DNA from 4 places in the Bacillus sp. D48C genome. Region 2 is predicted to be linked to each of the others. Evidence: riboswitches for the same ligand, from Rfam matches in the RefSeq annotation. Region 2 holds a riboswitch; each other region holds the start of a gene.
What was found. Region 2 has a riboswitch for S-adenosylmethionine ahead of ACLBXA_RS05175 (ECF-type riboflavin transporter substrate-binding protein). Riboswitches for the same ligand answer to the same signal wherever they lie in the genome.
Positions count from the first base shown of each region.

Region 1: linked by a shared signal. The riboswitch ahead of ACLBXA_RS08430 (hypothetical protein) and the one ahead of ACLBXA_RS05175 (ECF-type riboflavin transporter substrate-binding protein) in region 2 are both predicted to bind S-adenosylmethionine.
Region 3: linked by a shared signal. The riboswitch ahead of ACLBXA_RS27280 (methionine ABC transporter ATP-binding protein) and the one ahead of ACLBXA_RS05175 (ECF-type riboflavin transporter substrate-binding protein) in region 2 are both predicted to bind S-adenosylmethionine.
Region 4: linked by a shared signal. The riboswitch ahead of ACLBXA_RS26995 (ABC transporter permease) and the one ahead of ACLBXA_RS05175 (ECF-type riboflavin transporter substrate-binding protein) in region 2 are both predicted to bind S-adenosylmethionine.

Region 1 is NZ_JBKFAQ010000002.1:656,400-659,513, forward strand. Features, by position in the region: gene ACLBXA_RS08415 (hypothetical protein) at 1-340, opposite strand, end outside; gene ACLBXA_RS08420 (NAD(P)H-dependent oxidoreductase) at 337-912, opposite strand; gene ACLBXA_RS08425 (SWIM zinc finger family protein) at 936-1,325, opposite strand; gene ACLBXA_RS08430 (hypothetical protein) at 1,588-1,845, opposite strand; SAM riboswitch class I at 1,946-2,044, opposite strand; gene ACLBXA_RS08435 (hypothetical protein) at 2,176-2,367, shown strand; gene ACLBXA_RS08440 (YwiC-like family protein) at 2,398-3,114, opposite strand, start outside.
Region 2 is NZ_JBKFAQ010000002.1:24,975-28,088, reverse strand. Features, by position in the region: gene ACLBXA_RS05180 (ABC transporter ATP-binding protein) at 1-1,176, opposite strand, end outside; gene ACLBXA_RS05175 (ECF-type riboflavin transporter substrate-binding protein) at 1,187-1,735, opposite strand; SAM riboswitch class I at 1,876-1,991, opposite strand; gene ACLBXA_RS05170 (aspartate/glutamate racemase family protein) at 2,145-2,825, shown strand; gene ACLBXA_RS05165 (macrolide family glycosyltransferase) at 2,917-3,114, opposite strand, start outside.
Region 3 is NZ_JBKFAQ010000018.1:23,757-26,870, forward strand. Features, by position in the region: gene pruA (L-glutamate gamma-semialdehyde dehydrogenase) at 1-695, shown strand, start outside; partial or broken gene ACLBXA_RS27275 (cysteine hydrolase family protein) at 946-1,511, opposite strand; SAM riboswitch class I at 1,755-1,860, shown strand; gene ACLBXA_RS27280 (methionine ABC transporter ATP-binding protein) at 1,984-3,003, shown strand; gene ACLBXA_RS27285 (methionine ABC transporter permease) at 2,993-3,114, shown strand, end outside.
Region 4 is NZ_JBKFAQ010000017.1:59,366-62,479, reverse strand. Features, by position in the region: gene ACLBXA_RS27010 (hypothetical protein) at 1-272, opposite strand, end outside; gene ACLBXA_RS27005 (hypothetical protein) at 547-1,050, shown strand; gene ACLBXA_RS27000 (DUF3951 domain-containing protein) at 1,067-1,282, opposite strand; SAM riboswitch class I at 1,452-1,557, shown strand; gene ACLBXA_RS26995 (ABC transporter permease) at 1,694-2,611, shown strand; gene ACLBXA_RS26990 (ABC transporter permease) at 2,629-3,114, shown strand, end outside.

The DNA.
Region 1 (3,114 bases), 630 kb from region 2:
TGAAATTTATAATCTTCTCCCACTCTAACTCCGTAAGATGTAATGACTCAAATGCAAAAAAATCTTCGCACACTTTTTCAATTAGATGTGGATTTTCCCTCAAAAAATTCCACTGTAATACTTTAGGAAGAAAATGCATTTCATATTCTTTACTTCCCCGTACTACCTGATCAACTTCTCTTTCACAAATTCCTCTTATTAAATAATCATTTCTTAACTCTATTTGAATTTGCTGAAATGTTTCGCTGCATTTTTTCAATTGAAGTAAACACGTAACATACTTCCGAAAAAGTTCGCCATCATACTGAACACAGTTTATAATACGATCGACTTCATTCATAATGCACGAGCCTTTTCTTCTATTTGTAATAACCATTTCTCACGCTTTGATACTTTACTCGTTTTCACAGATTGAAACACTGACCGTTTTATATCGCGAATGCCACAAAAACGTAAAATACCTCTCTTCATCATAATCCAATCTGCTGATCGATATAACAATGCGACGTACCATAGAGGCGAGTCTAACGTATTAATAACCCATGCTTTTTTCCCTTGCAATAATCCTTTCGGCAGAGCCCCTTCATATTTATAAGCAAATCCAGCTACGAAAATACGATCGATAAATCCTTTTAAAATTGCTGGCATCCCCCACCACCATATTGGATAGATGAATAGAAGTGTATCTGCTTCTTCTACTAACGTTCTATACCGAGCTGTTTCCTCTTCATTTACTAAATCGCGTCTTTTCTTCTCTTCATTAAATACGAGGACTGGATCAAATTGTTCTTTGTATAAATCAAGTACGGTAACTGAATGATTTGTTTCCTGTAGTCCTTTTTGCACATGATTGAAAATCGCCGCGTTAAAACTTGAAGGGTTAGGATGAGCATATATAATTAGTACGTTCACTACAAAACAACTCCCTCTATACGTTAAAGTTTCTCCTTCTTTAATAACTTCTCTACAATTTGTACGTTTTTCGAACTTTGCAACAATCGATTTAATAATATAAGTAACTCTTCTTTTTTTAAATCTTTCAGTTTCTCTTTAACTGCACTCTCACCAGCACCTTGAATATCATAAACAACTGCCACCATATGTTTACAATAATTTTCATAGGGACACTCACAGTTACTTTCTGAAAAATCTTCGAGATCGATAACTACTTCATAATTCCCTGCATTTCCAGTAACGAAAGCAAACACTTTTTTATCTTGTATTTCAACATCTTCTACATGCCCATCTTCATAATATTCATATCCCTTATCTACAATGTACTTTGGGATCCATTTCGTTATATCTTTTAATAAGTAAGCGTACATAATTGTACCCCTTCCTTTAATTCCCTTTTGACTTCAAAAATCCTGCATGTTATTCTAATTACTGTTAAGTAGCAAGTCTACGTGACAAAACGACTGACACCTATTCGGCGAAGGTGTCTCTTTTCATTTGCAGCCGATATGAATTGCCTCTTTCAGGCACATTCAATTTTTGACACTACACACTCAACACCATTCCCTGTATCAGGCTGCTTTAGCAGTCTTTTACTCTACATACTCCGTTATTTTAAGAAAAAAAGAGAGCTTAGCTCCCTTTTCTCGCCTTATACAATACACCTTTTTCAGCATAGAGATATTCATCAGCTAATGTAATTTTCCCATCCAGTTTTAGTTCGTCTAATAATCTTGATAAATAAAATTGATGCAACATCTTTTTCGTGAATTTTCCTTCATGATGCGAAACGATATGTTCTTGAATATCTAACAATGATATCGGCTTATCTTGCTCTATCATATATTCATAAACTGTACTACGCAGTTTTACGTATTTTTCGAGTGTCACAGTAATGCGCAACCCCTTTCTTCTTAATATAAATTTTCGTAATCGGTTTTTTTGCAATAAAAAAACCTCTCCGATAAGAAGAAGTTACGTATATATCTTCGTCTTATCTCCCAGAACAAATATGTTCTGCTGGAATTAGCACCTGCATCGCGGTTGCTGGGTTTCATCGGGCCAGTCCCTCCACCTCTCTGGATAAGAAAATATTCACTTAATTCTTACTATACGTAATTCCACTTTAATTGTCAAACAAATATAATAAATATAACAAATTATATTTTCTTCCTTACTGTTCATACTACCCATATACGAACATGCAAGGAGGATTATGAAATGCATCAAAATGCTCGCGGATATGTACAAGATTCTTTTCAATCATTACAAGAAGCTAAAAATTGTTTAGAAGAAGCGCTCGAAACAGTTGAAAAAGATTTTAATCGCGCTCGTATTGAACAATCACTTTATGCTGTTGAACAAGCTATTCAACGTTGCGAGTACACCGTTCACATTTTAGAAAAAGATTAAAAACTTCCCATCTATTGATGGGAAGTTTTTTCAAATGGCATACTTCATAATTATTGCCGTTATGATTAAAAAATATACAGAATTAGCAATTTCTAAAATTCCTACTTTTATAATAGAAATTTTTTTGCCATACAACACAATTGCTCGAATGACACTTGGTATAAAAATAAGAGAACACCACGGATTAATCGCAAATACAATTATCGTTAATAAGATATGATATCCCCAAGATATAAGACGATACTTCGGGTTATTTTTTTCACGAATCATCGTTTTCACATAGAACGTACTACCTAAAAAGTATAAAAATGAAATAAGTGCAATGAATAAAGCTGTATGATCGATTTGCTTCATTGAAAAGTAATAACTAATTAACCCACCGATACAAAACACAATGATTGCACAAATATCATTTAATAGTGCTCTTTCATTTTTTTGACGGGCGTAATACATATTCACTATAAATAATGGAATCATTACTATTAAGAATAAAAGAATTCGCCACTCATATAATAAAGAAATCATCCCAAATAGGAACGCAATGCTGAAATAAACAATGGTAGCTTGTAAAAACTCTTTTTTTCGTCTTTGCTTTATGTACGTAAGAAATGGATACGTGGCTAAATAGATAAAAAACCACGCTAAAAACAATGGAATATGATAAATAGTAGGTTTCCCAAGTACGACACTTAATAAAAAAGGAATAACAAGCATGGCCCATGCACCATGTTGCTTCGGAATAACTAA
Region 2 (3,114 bases):
AACAGTGGGCTGTGTAATCATATGATTTGGATTTTGCATCACGTAAGATATGGTTTCCCCACGTTTACGAATAGACCAAGAACTAATATCTTCACCCTCTAACAAGATTTCCCCATTTTTCATTTTGTTTATGCCTATAAGACTATGAGCTAATGTTGATTTCCCTGCTCCATTATGTCCCAACAGTGCCACAATTTCTCCTTCATATATTGAAAGGTTTACATTTTCTAATACTTTTTGTTTATTAGGGTATGAAAATGATAAATTCTCCACTTTAAGTAATTCCTTGTTTTTAGTATTACCTTTTAATATGACTTGTTTCTCCATCCACTCTCTTATAACGTTGCTTACCTTTTCCTTTTGAAGGTTTTCCATTGGATATATTACGTCATTATTACTATCAAAATGTAATCTCTTTAATGCTTCGATGTAAATAGGCTCTCTTAAGCCAATACATGGTAATATATTTGACGCTAAGATTTCTTTTGGTGTTCCTATTGCAATGACTTTACCTTCATCAATTAATATAACTTTGTCTAAATCCAGCTTTAAAATTTCTTCTATTCTATGTTCGATAATAACAATCGTTTTATTATATTGCTCATGTATATCTTTCATAAGTTCTATCGTATGTAAGGCGCTTAGCGGATCTAAGTTCGCTAACGGTTCATCGAACAATAATATATCCGCATTTGTTGTTAATAAACCAGCAAGAGAAACTGTTTGTTTTTGACCTCCTGATAATTCATGTGGACTTTGTTTATGAAACGTATGCATCTTCACCTTTCTTAATGAGTCCGAAACAATCTTTTTCATATCCTCTTGATTTACACATTCATTTTCTAAATAAAAAGCTACATCTTCTTCTACTGTCATACCAATAAATTGAGCATCTTGATCTTGCAAAATTGTTCCCACATGTTTACTCTGTTCAAAAATACTGCCTTCCCTCGGGTCTTTACCGGCAATTAATACGTTACCTGTACTAATCCCTTCATAAGAAAATGGAATTAGCCCATTGATACAATGAGCTAATGTCGACTTTCCTGAACCACTTCGTCCAGCAATTAGCACTTTTTCCCCAGGGTATATATGAAAGTTAATATCACTTAAAGTAGGCTGCGCAGCATGCCCGTATTGAAAGGTGAATTGTTCAAACGAAATAATTGGTTGCATGTTAACATCCCTACTTTTCAATTTTTAAATGTGCATGTTTCTTATTGGATTTCGCCAAGCCAATTGTAAGTGGCAATCCAAGAACTAAGAATACGATAACATCGGAAATTGTTGCTCCTAATACTTGTATAACAATTTTGTCAAATGGTTCTCCCATCACAATAATATCGAATGCCCCAGCAAATATAATAGCAATGACAATACCAACTAACCCAGTAATTGCTAAATAAGAAATATCTCCCTTGTTAAATGACCCGTTTTTCACACTAAAACCAACTCTTTTTTGAATAAGACCCATTGAAAAACCAATAATCCCTGAACTAATAACCCAGCCCCACCAAATCCCCCAGCCAGCAATCGTATCTGTTACGGTATGACCGATAAGTCCGATTAAGAGTCCTGCCACTGGACCAAATAATGCTCCAAAAACAGTTAATATAGCTAATGCTGGTTTAATAAATGTATTCGGTGCAATAGAAAATCCCCAAAGTCCTAATATCCCGTATAAGGCTGCTCCAATCCCGATTGCTACTACTAACTTTGTTGATAATTTATTCATTACAATTCCCCTCTCATATTGGTCAACTTTTATTATTCTATATTTATTTTAAAAATGAATTATGCATCGACACTTCCTTTCTATACAACAAAAAAATGACCTCTTACATAAGAGGTCATTTTCTTTCACGTTCAAGAATCCTCTTATCTTTCAAAAAACACATCGTGTCCTCTGCGGAATTAGCACCTTCCTATAAAATTGCATAGGGGTTGCTGAGGTTTCTTAGGGCCGTTCCCTCCACCTCTCTGGATAAGTATTAATTTGTAATTCGTATTATGGCACTAAAAAGCATAAATTTCAATACTTTTCTAACTATTTTTATTTTTCGTTAAATAGTACATTTAAATCATTGTATTCTTATCGGAATTATGAAATAATAAATTCAAAATCGTTTCGGGAGGAATGCATTATGAAAGTTATTGGTTTAATTGGGGGATTAAGTTGGGAATCTACATCATTATACTATAAACATATTAATACACTTACACTCTCTCAATACGATCAAAATGCGAAGCTAGTTTTATATAGTATGGACTTTGGAGAAGTAACTACTTTATTACAAAACCATCAATATGAAGAAGTAAAAAATGAACTAGTCACGGTTGCAAAGAAGGTTGAAAAATCTGGGGCTGACTGTTTATTAATGTGTTCAAATACTGTACATCTATTTGCCGAAGAAGTAGAACAAGCAATCTCTATCCCGCTTCTTCACATTGGCGATGTAAGTGCTAAAGAAATGGTAAAACAAAATATAAAACGTATCGGACTATTAGGAACAAAACAAACGATGGAGCAAGATTTCTATAAATCACGATTAGCGAAACATAACATTGAGACAATTATCCCAAATGAAGAGGAAAGAACAGTTATCCATCATGTCATATTAGATGAATTAAGTAAAGGGATCATTTCAGAAGCATCTAAAGAAAAGCTATTACAAATTACAAAGTCATTAATTCAAAACGGCGCTGAAGGTATACTATTAGGCTGTACTGAAATACCTTTACTCATCTCCCAAAATGATCTTACTGTTCCCGTTTTTGATACTGCTTTTTTACATGCAAATACTGCTGTGCAATTTGCTGGATAAGAATATACAAGCATAAAGGTACGAACCTCTATGCTTGTATATAGTTACGACTATTTCCCCCGCTATTTACGGGCAGTAAAACCCCCAACGATTAAAGTTTCACTTTATTTAAAAGAGATTCAATAACTGCAATTACTTCTTTTGAACCACCACATTCTAAAAAGCTATCATTAAGTTTTCGTATACCATGCTTATACTTTTCGTTTGAAAGAACATCTGTTACAGCCTCTTTTAAAGTGTGCACATTAACATGTTCTTTCAATAGTCTACGCGCTGCTTCCAGTTCAGT
Region 3 (3,114 bases), on a different contig from region 2:
CTGAAATGGGCGGTAAAGATACAATCGTTGTTGATAAAGAAGCAGATCTTGAATTAGCAGCTAAGTCTATCGTTGCATCAGCATTCGGATTCTCAGGACAAAAATGTTCTGCATGTTCTCGTGCAGTAATCCATGAAGATGTATACGATCACGTATTAAATCGTGCTGTTGAATTAACGAAAGAATTAACAGTTGCTAACCCAGCAGTATTAGGTACAAACATGGGTCCTGTTAATGACCAAGCTGCATTTGATAAAGTAATGAGCTATGTTGCAATTGGTAAAGAAGAAGGTAGAATCTTAGCAGGTGGCGAAGGAGACGATTCTAAAGGCTGGTTCATCCAACCAACAATCGTTGCTGACGTTGCAGAAGATGCTCGCTTAATGAAAGAAGAAATCTTCGGACCAGTAGTAGCATTCTGTAAAGCGAAAGACTTCGATCATGCACTTGCAATTGCAAACAATACGGAATACGGTTTAACAGGTGCTGTTATTACTAACAACCGTGACCATATTGAAAAAGCACGCGAAGACTTCCACGTTGGTAACTTATACTTCAACCGTGGATGTACTGGTGCAATCGTAGGTTACCAACCATTCGGTGGCTTTAACATGTCTGGTACAGACTCTAAAGCTGGTGGACCTGATTACTTAGCACTTCACATGCAAGCAAAAACTACTTCTGAAACTTTATAAGAAATAGTAGAGGAGCTCTTCACAGAATGTGAAGAGCTCCTTTTAAAATTGAAATCCTATATATTACCATCGTTCGAAGGGAATGAGCTAAAACCTATTAATAGCGTGATAAACATGTGAACAGAAATAAAATGATGAGAAAAGTTGACTTATTAGTCATATTTTTTAGTATTCATTTTGAGAATTTCCTGTATAATACAATTTGAAAGAAAATCTATGGTTCGACAAGGAACACTCCTTTCAGTTTTGCTCACTGAAAGGAGTGTTTTTTTATGTAGCTAAAAATTCTTGCGTGCTTATTACATTTGCATATACGCCATTTAAACTAGCTAAAATTGTATTGTGAATATAAACAGCTGGTATAGTAGCGTTCTTAAAAGAAAGGTCTTTTGTAGCACAAGCGTCATGTATAACGGTACATTGAAAGCCAAAATCGAATGCAGCCCTTACTGTTGCATCGATACACATATGAGTCATCATCCCGCATACAACGACATGTTCAATATTTAAACGTTTTAATTGCTCTAGAAGATTAGTTTCTCGGAAGCTATTTGGATAATGTTTGACTATAACTGTTTCTTCTCTAAGTGGACGTACGCTTTCATGAATATGTACACCTTCTGTATTAGGTAGGAAAAAAGTAGCGTCATCTTTTATAGCTACGTGTTGGATATGAAAAATAGGTTCGCTGTTTGTTCTAAAGTGTTGTAATAACTGATTAGTATATTCGCTTGCTTCTACTGGATTACGCAATTCCATCTTTCCATTTGGAAAATAATCGTTTTGAATATCGACGAGTAAAAGAGCTGTTTTCATATATTTATCTTCCTCCGAGTTTCATATTCAAATAAATTTATTCAATTTGTAGAGAGGATTCTCCTGTTTAAAAATATGAGGAAGAAGAATTTTAAATAACCTTGAAAGTTACTATTTTTCAGATGAATATTCATCTGAAAATTTTAATAAAGGAATAATTAATATTTTTCTAAAAAATGTATTGACTCTTATTATTCTGAGTTCTATAATGAGAATTAATTAAACGACAATTAAATCGATACATTCTTATCCAGAGAGGTGGAGGGACTGGCCCTACGATACCTCAGCAACGGGTTTTTTAATACCGTGCTAACTCCAGCAAGCCATATAAAGGCTTGGAAGATGAGAAGATGTGAACGAGTACATATAAGTGCTCTCCTTCTTATCTTTATGGTTGATAAGAAGGAGGGCACTTTTTATTTTACCTCGAAAGCTCTACTTTAAGTTTTTACAGCATATAGGAGGGGGAAAAATGATTTCTTTTAACAATGTAAGTAAAGTGTATGAATCAGCTGGGCAATTTGTTCATGCGGTGGAGGATGTAACATTATCAGTTGAGAAAGGCGAAATTTTTGGCATTATCGGTTTTAGTGGAGCTGGAAAGAGTACATTATTACGCTTAGTAAATATGTTAGAGAGACCGACGGCAGGAACGATTTCAATAGATGATAAAGATATTACATCATTATCGACGAAAGAATTACGCAAACTAAGACAAAGAATCGGAATGATTTTTCAAAGCTTTAATTTATTTAATTCAAGAACAGTGTTTGGGAATATTGCTTATCCATTAAAGTTAGCGAAATTGCCAAAGAACGAGATAAAGGAACAAGTGAATGAACTGCTGAGGTTTGTAGGGTTAGAAGATAAAGCAAACTATTATCCAGAACAGCTATCAGGGGGACAAAAGCAGCGTGTTGGTATTGCTAGAGCACTTGCGACATCGCCAGATATTCTTATATGTGATGAGGCAACATCAGCCTTAGATCCAGAAACGACGACAGAAATTCTAAACTTATTAAAGAAAGTAAATCGAGAATACAATTTAACAATTCTTCTTATTACACATGAAATGCATGTTGTGAAAGAAATTTGTCACCGTGTAGCTGTAATGGAGAAGGGAAAAGTTATTGAAGAAGGAAAACTGTTTGATGTTTTCACGCAACCAAAAACAAAGACGACTCAAAACTTTGTACGTTCTGTTATTAATGATCATTTACCAGAAAGTGTTCTAGCGAAAATTCAAAATGGTGGTCAAATTTATCGTCTAACATTTACTGGTGAGGAGACAGGACAGCCGGTACTATCATATATCGCAAAAAACTATAACGTTGATGTAAATGTACTGTACGGAAATATTATTGAACTTCAAAATGTGCTATTTGGAAATCTGCTTGTAGAATTGCAAGGTGAGCAGAGGGAAATTCAAAAAGCATTACAACATCTAAGACTGCAAGTGCAGCTGAAGGAGGTAGAAGCTCATGCGAGTTGATTGGAGTATATTTTGGCCGCGCATACTAGATGCGACGGGAGATACCCTCTTAATGGTAATTGTAACACTTATATTCGCTACAATTCTGGGTATACCTCTAGGTTTACTTTT
Region 4 (3,114 bases), on a different contig from region 2:
ATCTTCGGTATACGTGGGATTTCCTTTAAGGTATCTGCAAAGTTTCCAATGTAGACATGACCGATGATTTCGATTGTTAATGATTTATCCGATATATTTAGCACGGTATGAAATTGATTTGTATGTTGTTGTTTTAAATATTGAGCTAACTTAAATGGAGCATGCTTCTTCTTTAATACGCGGCGAAGGCTCTCTGTATTTTCGATATGAAGTGATTTTTCGCGAATAAGGACACGAATATCTTCTCCCATAAAAGGCATTGTGTTGTACATAGATGATTCTCCTTAAAACCTTACATATGTTTGCGTTATGCATATGTAAGTCTAGCATGGTTTGTTCTTTATGTGTGCTTACAGTTTTGTAAGGTGATGTAGTAAAGCATTGCAAAAGTTATTTGTATAAAGTGACGATACTGTGACAAACATGTTGGTATATATATTACGATGTCGTCTTAAGTGTAAAAAGTAGGGCGTTCTCGGTATAATAACAAGTGGAGATAAAAGAAACTATAATGAGTAATAGCTGTAGATAAAAGGAGAAGAAGAGATGAAGAAGGTTTTGGGTATTGCTGTAATGGGAAGTATGATCCTTCTAGCAGGATGTAATGGAAATAAAGATACGAAAGAACCGAAAGAAAAGGTAGAGCAATCTACTGAACAAACAGAAGAGATGAAAGAATACCTTGCAGTACATGAAAAATACGATATAAAAATGAATAAAGAAATTAATAAAGCACTGCAGTTATTTGAAGTGGCAAAAGAAAAGGGCGGTAAGGAAATAACGAATGCAACATATAAAGAAGACGTGCAAAAGGTAACGACGAGCATGTTAGAAGATATTGATCATATACGTAAAGAAATTCGTGTTCCGAAGTCGAAAGAGCAAGAACATGAGGTATATGTTGGTTTCTTGAATGAATCAGAACAAGCGATGAAAAAATTACAGAAGTTAGCTAAAGAAGAAGATTCATCGTTGATTCGTGATATAGAAATTAACTTTGCAACAGCATCGACATACTATAAACGTTTTCAAGCAGAAACGAAAAAATAACCTTGCCTGTGCAAGGTTATTTTTTCTTCTTGCCATCTCTGTCTTCATCCTCAGATACTAATATTTTCTGTTCTTCGTGAAATTCGGAAATAGTTTGCCCGGTAATATTATCGAAAGGAGTATAAAAAGAAGTAATACGTTTCTTTTTAATAAAGAGTTTATAGGAGCCGATGATGACAAGTATAACGATTGTTAAGGGTAATCCTATAGTAGCAAGAAGTAAGGGGTCCATCTTATAACTCCTTTAACATCATTTCTTTTTATGATAAGCCGAAAACTGTAATTTCGATAAACGAATTAAAAACTGATTTTTCTAAATTTATCCAATTTGATTGACTTTTCAATTTTTCAGAATTATAATTCGAAATATACAATTTGAACCAAATAATAATATAGCAATTTACTTATCCAGAGAGGTAGAGGGACTGGCCCTATGACACCTCAGCAGCGGGTTCTGTAATAGGAACACCGTGCTAATTCCAGCAAGCAAGTCTTGAAAGATAAGTGATGGGCCTTTGTTTGTTAAGCCTTGATCTTATTTTTTAAGATCAAGGCTTTTTGTATTCTAAAAAGAGAAAAGGGAGTAATGGAAAAAGTACATTCATAAAACAAAGTAAATTCATGTGTTTAGGGGGTTATTGAAGTGTATGTAATTAAAAAATTATCGGTTATGGTGTTCACACTATGGGTTATTACGACAGTGACATTTCTAATTATGCATATTATTCCGGGAGATCCATTTTCATCAGATGCAAAAATCTTTCCTGAAGAAGTGATCCAAAACATGAGAGCGAAGTATCACCTTGATGAACCGTTATGGAATCAATATGTTGCTTATTTAGACGGTGTAGTTCATTTTGATTTTGGTGAATCGGTTCAATCAACCGGGCAAGGTGTATCAGAAATTATAACAACTGGCTTTGGTCCATCAGCAATTATTGGTCTACAAGCACTTGTTATTTCATTGTTAGTAGGAATTGCGGCAGGGACATTTGCTGCTCTATATCATGGGAGAGTAATTGACTATAGTGTGAGTTTGCTCGCAATTTTAGGTATTTCTATTCCAAGTTTTATTTTAGCACCACTATTTATACAAGTATTCGCTATCCAATTTGAGTTTTTACCAGTAGCCTCTTGGGGAACATTCGAACATACGGTATTGCCATCCTTTGCATTAGCGTTAGGGCCAATCGCAGTTATTACAAGGTTTGTGCGTTCTAATATGATCGAAGTACTGCAGAGTGATTATATTAAGCTAGCAAGAGCAAAAGGTATACCAATTAAGAAGATTATTATAAGACACGCTCTTCGAAATGCGATTGTTCCAGTACTTACATTTGTTGGACCGTTAATGGCTGGACTCTTAACAGGGACTTTTGTTATTGAAAAAATCTTTTCAATTCCTGGCCTAGGAAAATATTTTGTAGATAGTATTTTTAACCGAGACTATCCGGTGATTATGGGAACAACGATTTTCTATAGTGCGTTATTAATTGCTTGTATTTTCATTACAGATATTATTCATCGCATTGTTGATCCGCGTATTCGTTCTATTACATAAGGAGGGGGGATATTTAAATGGGAGCTTATGAGATTAATGAACAGTTATTAACGAAAGAAGAGAAAAAAGAATTAACGATAAATAAAAATCAGCAAACAATTAGCAGAAAGAAAGAAGTGTTTCGTAAGTTTATATCGAATCCAATCGCAGTTTTAGGAACAGTGACGTTATTGCTAATTATTGTTTTCTCGCTTATTGGCGAAAGTTTAACTTTATTTACTGCGAGTGAACAAGTAAAAAAGGCAACAAATTTACCGCCGAGTAGTGAACATTGGTTTGGAACAGATGATCTAGGGAGAGATATTTGGGCACGTACTTGGGCTGGTGGGAAGATTTCACTAACAGTTGGATTAGTAGCAGCTGCCCTCGATATAGGGCTTGGTGTACTGATTGGTGGATTTAGTGGATATGTGAGAGGGCGTAATCGTCTTGGAACGTTAATAGATGAATGGATTATACGAGGGATTGAAGTGTTATATGGTATCCCATATTTATTAATTGTT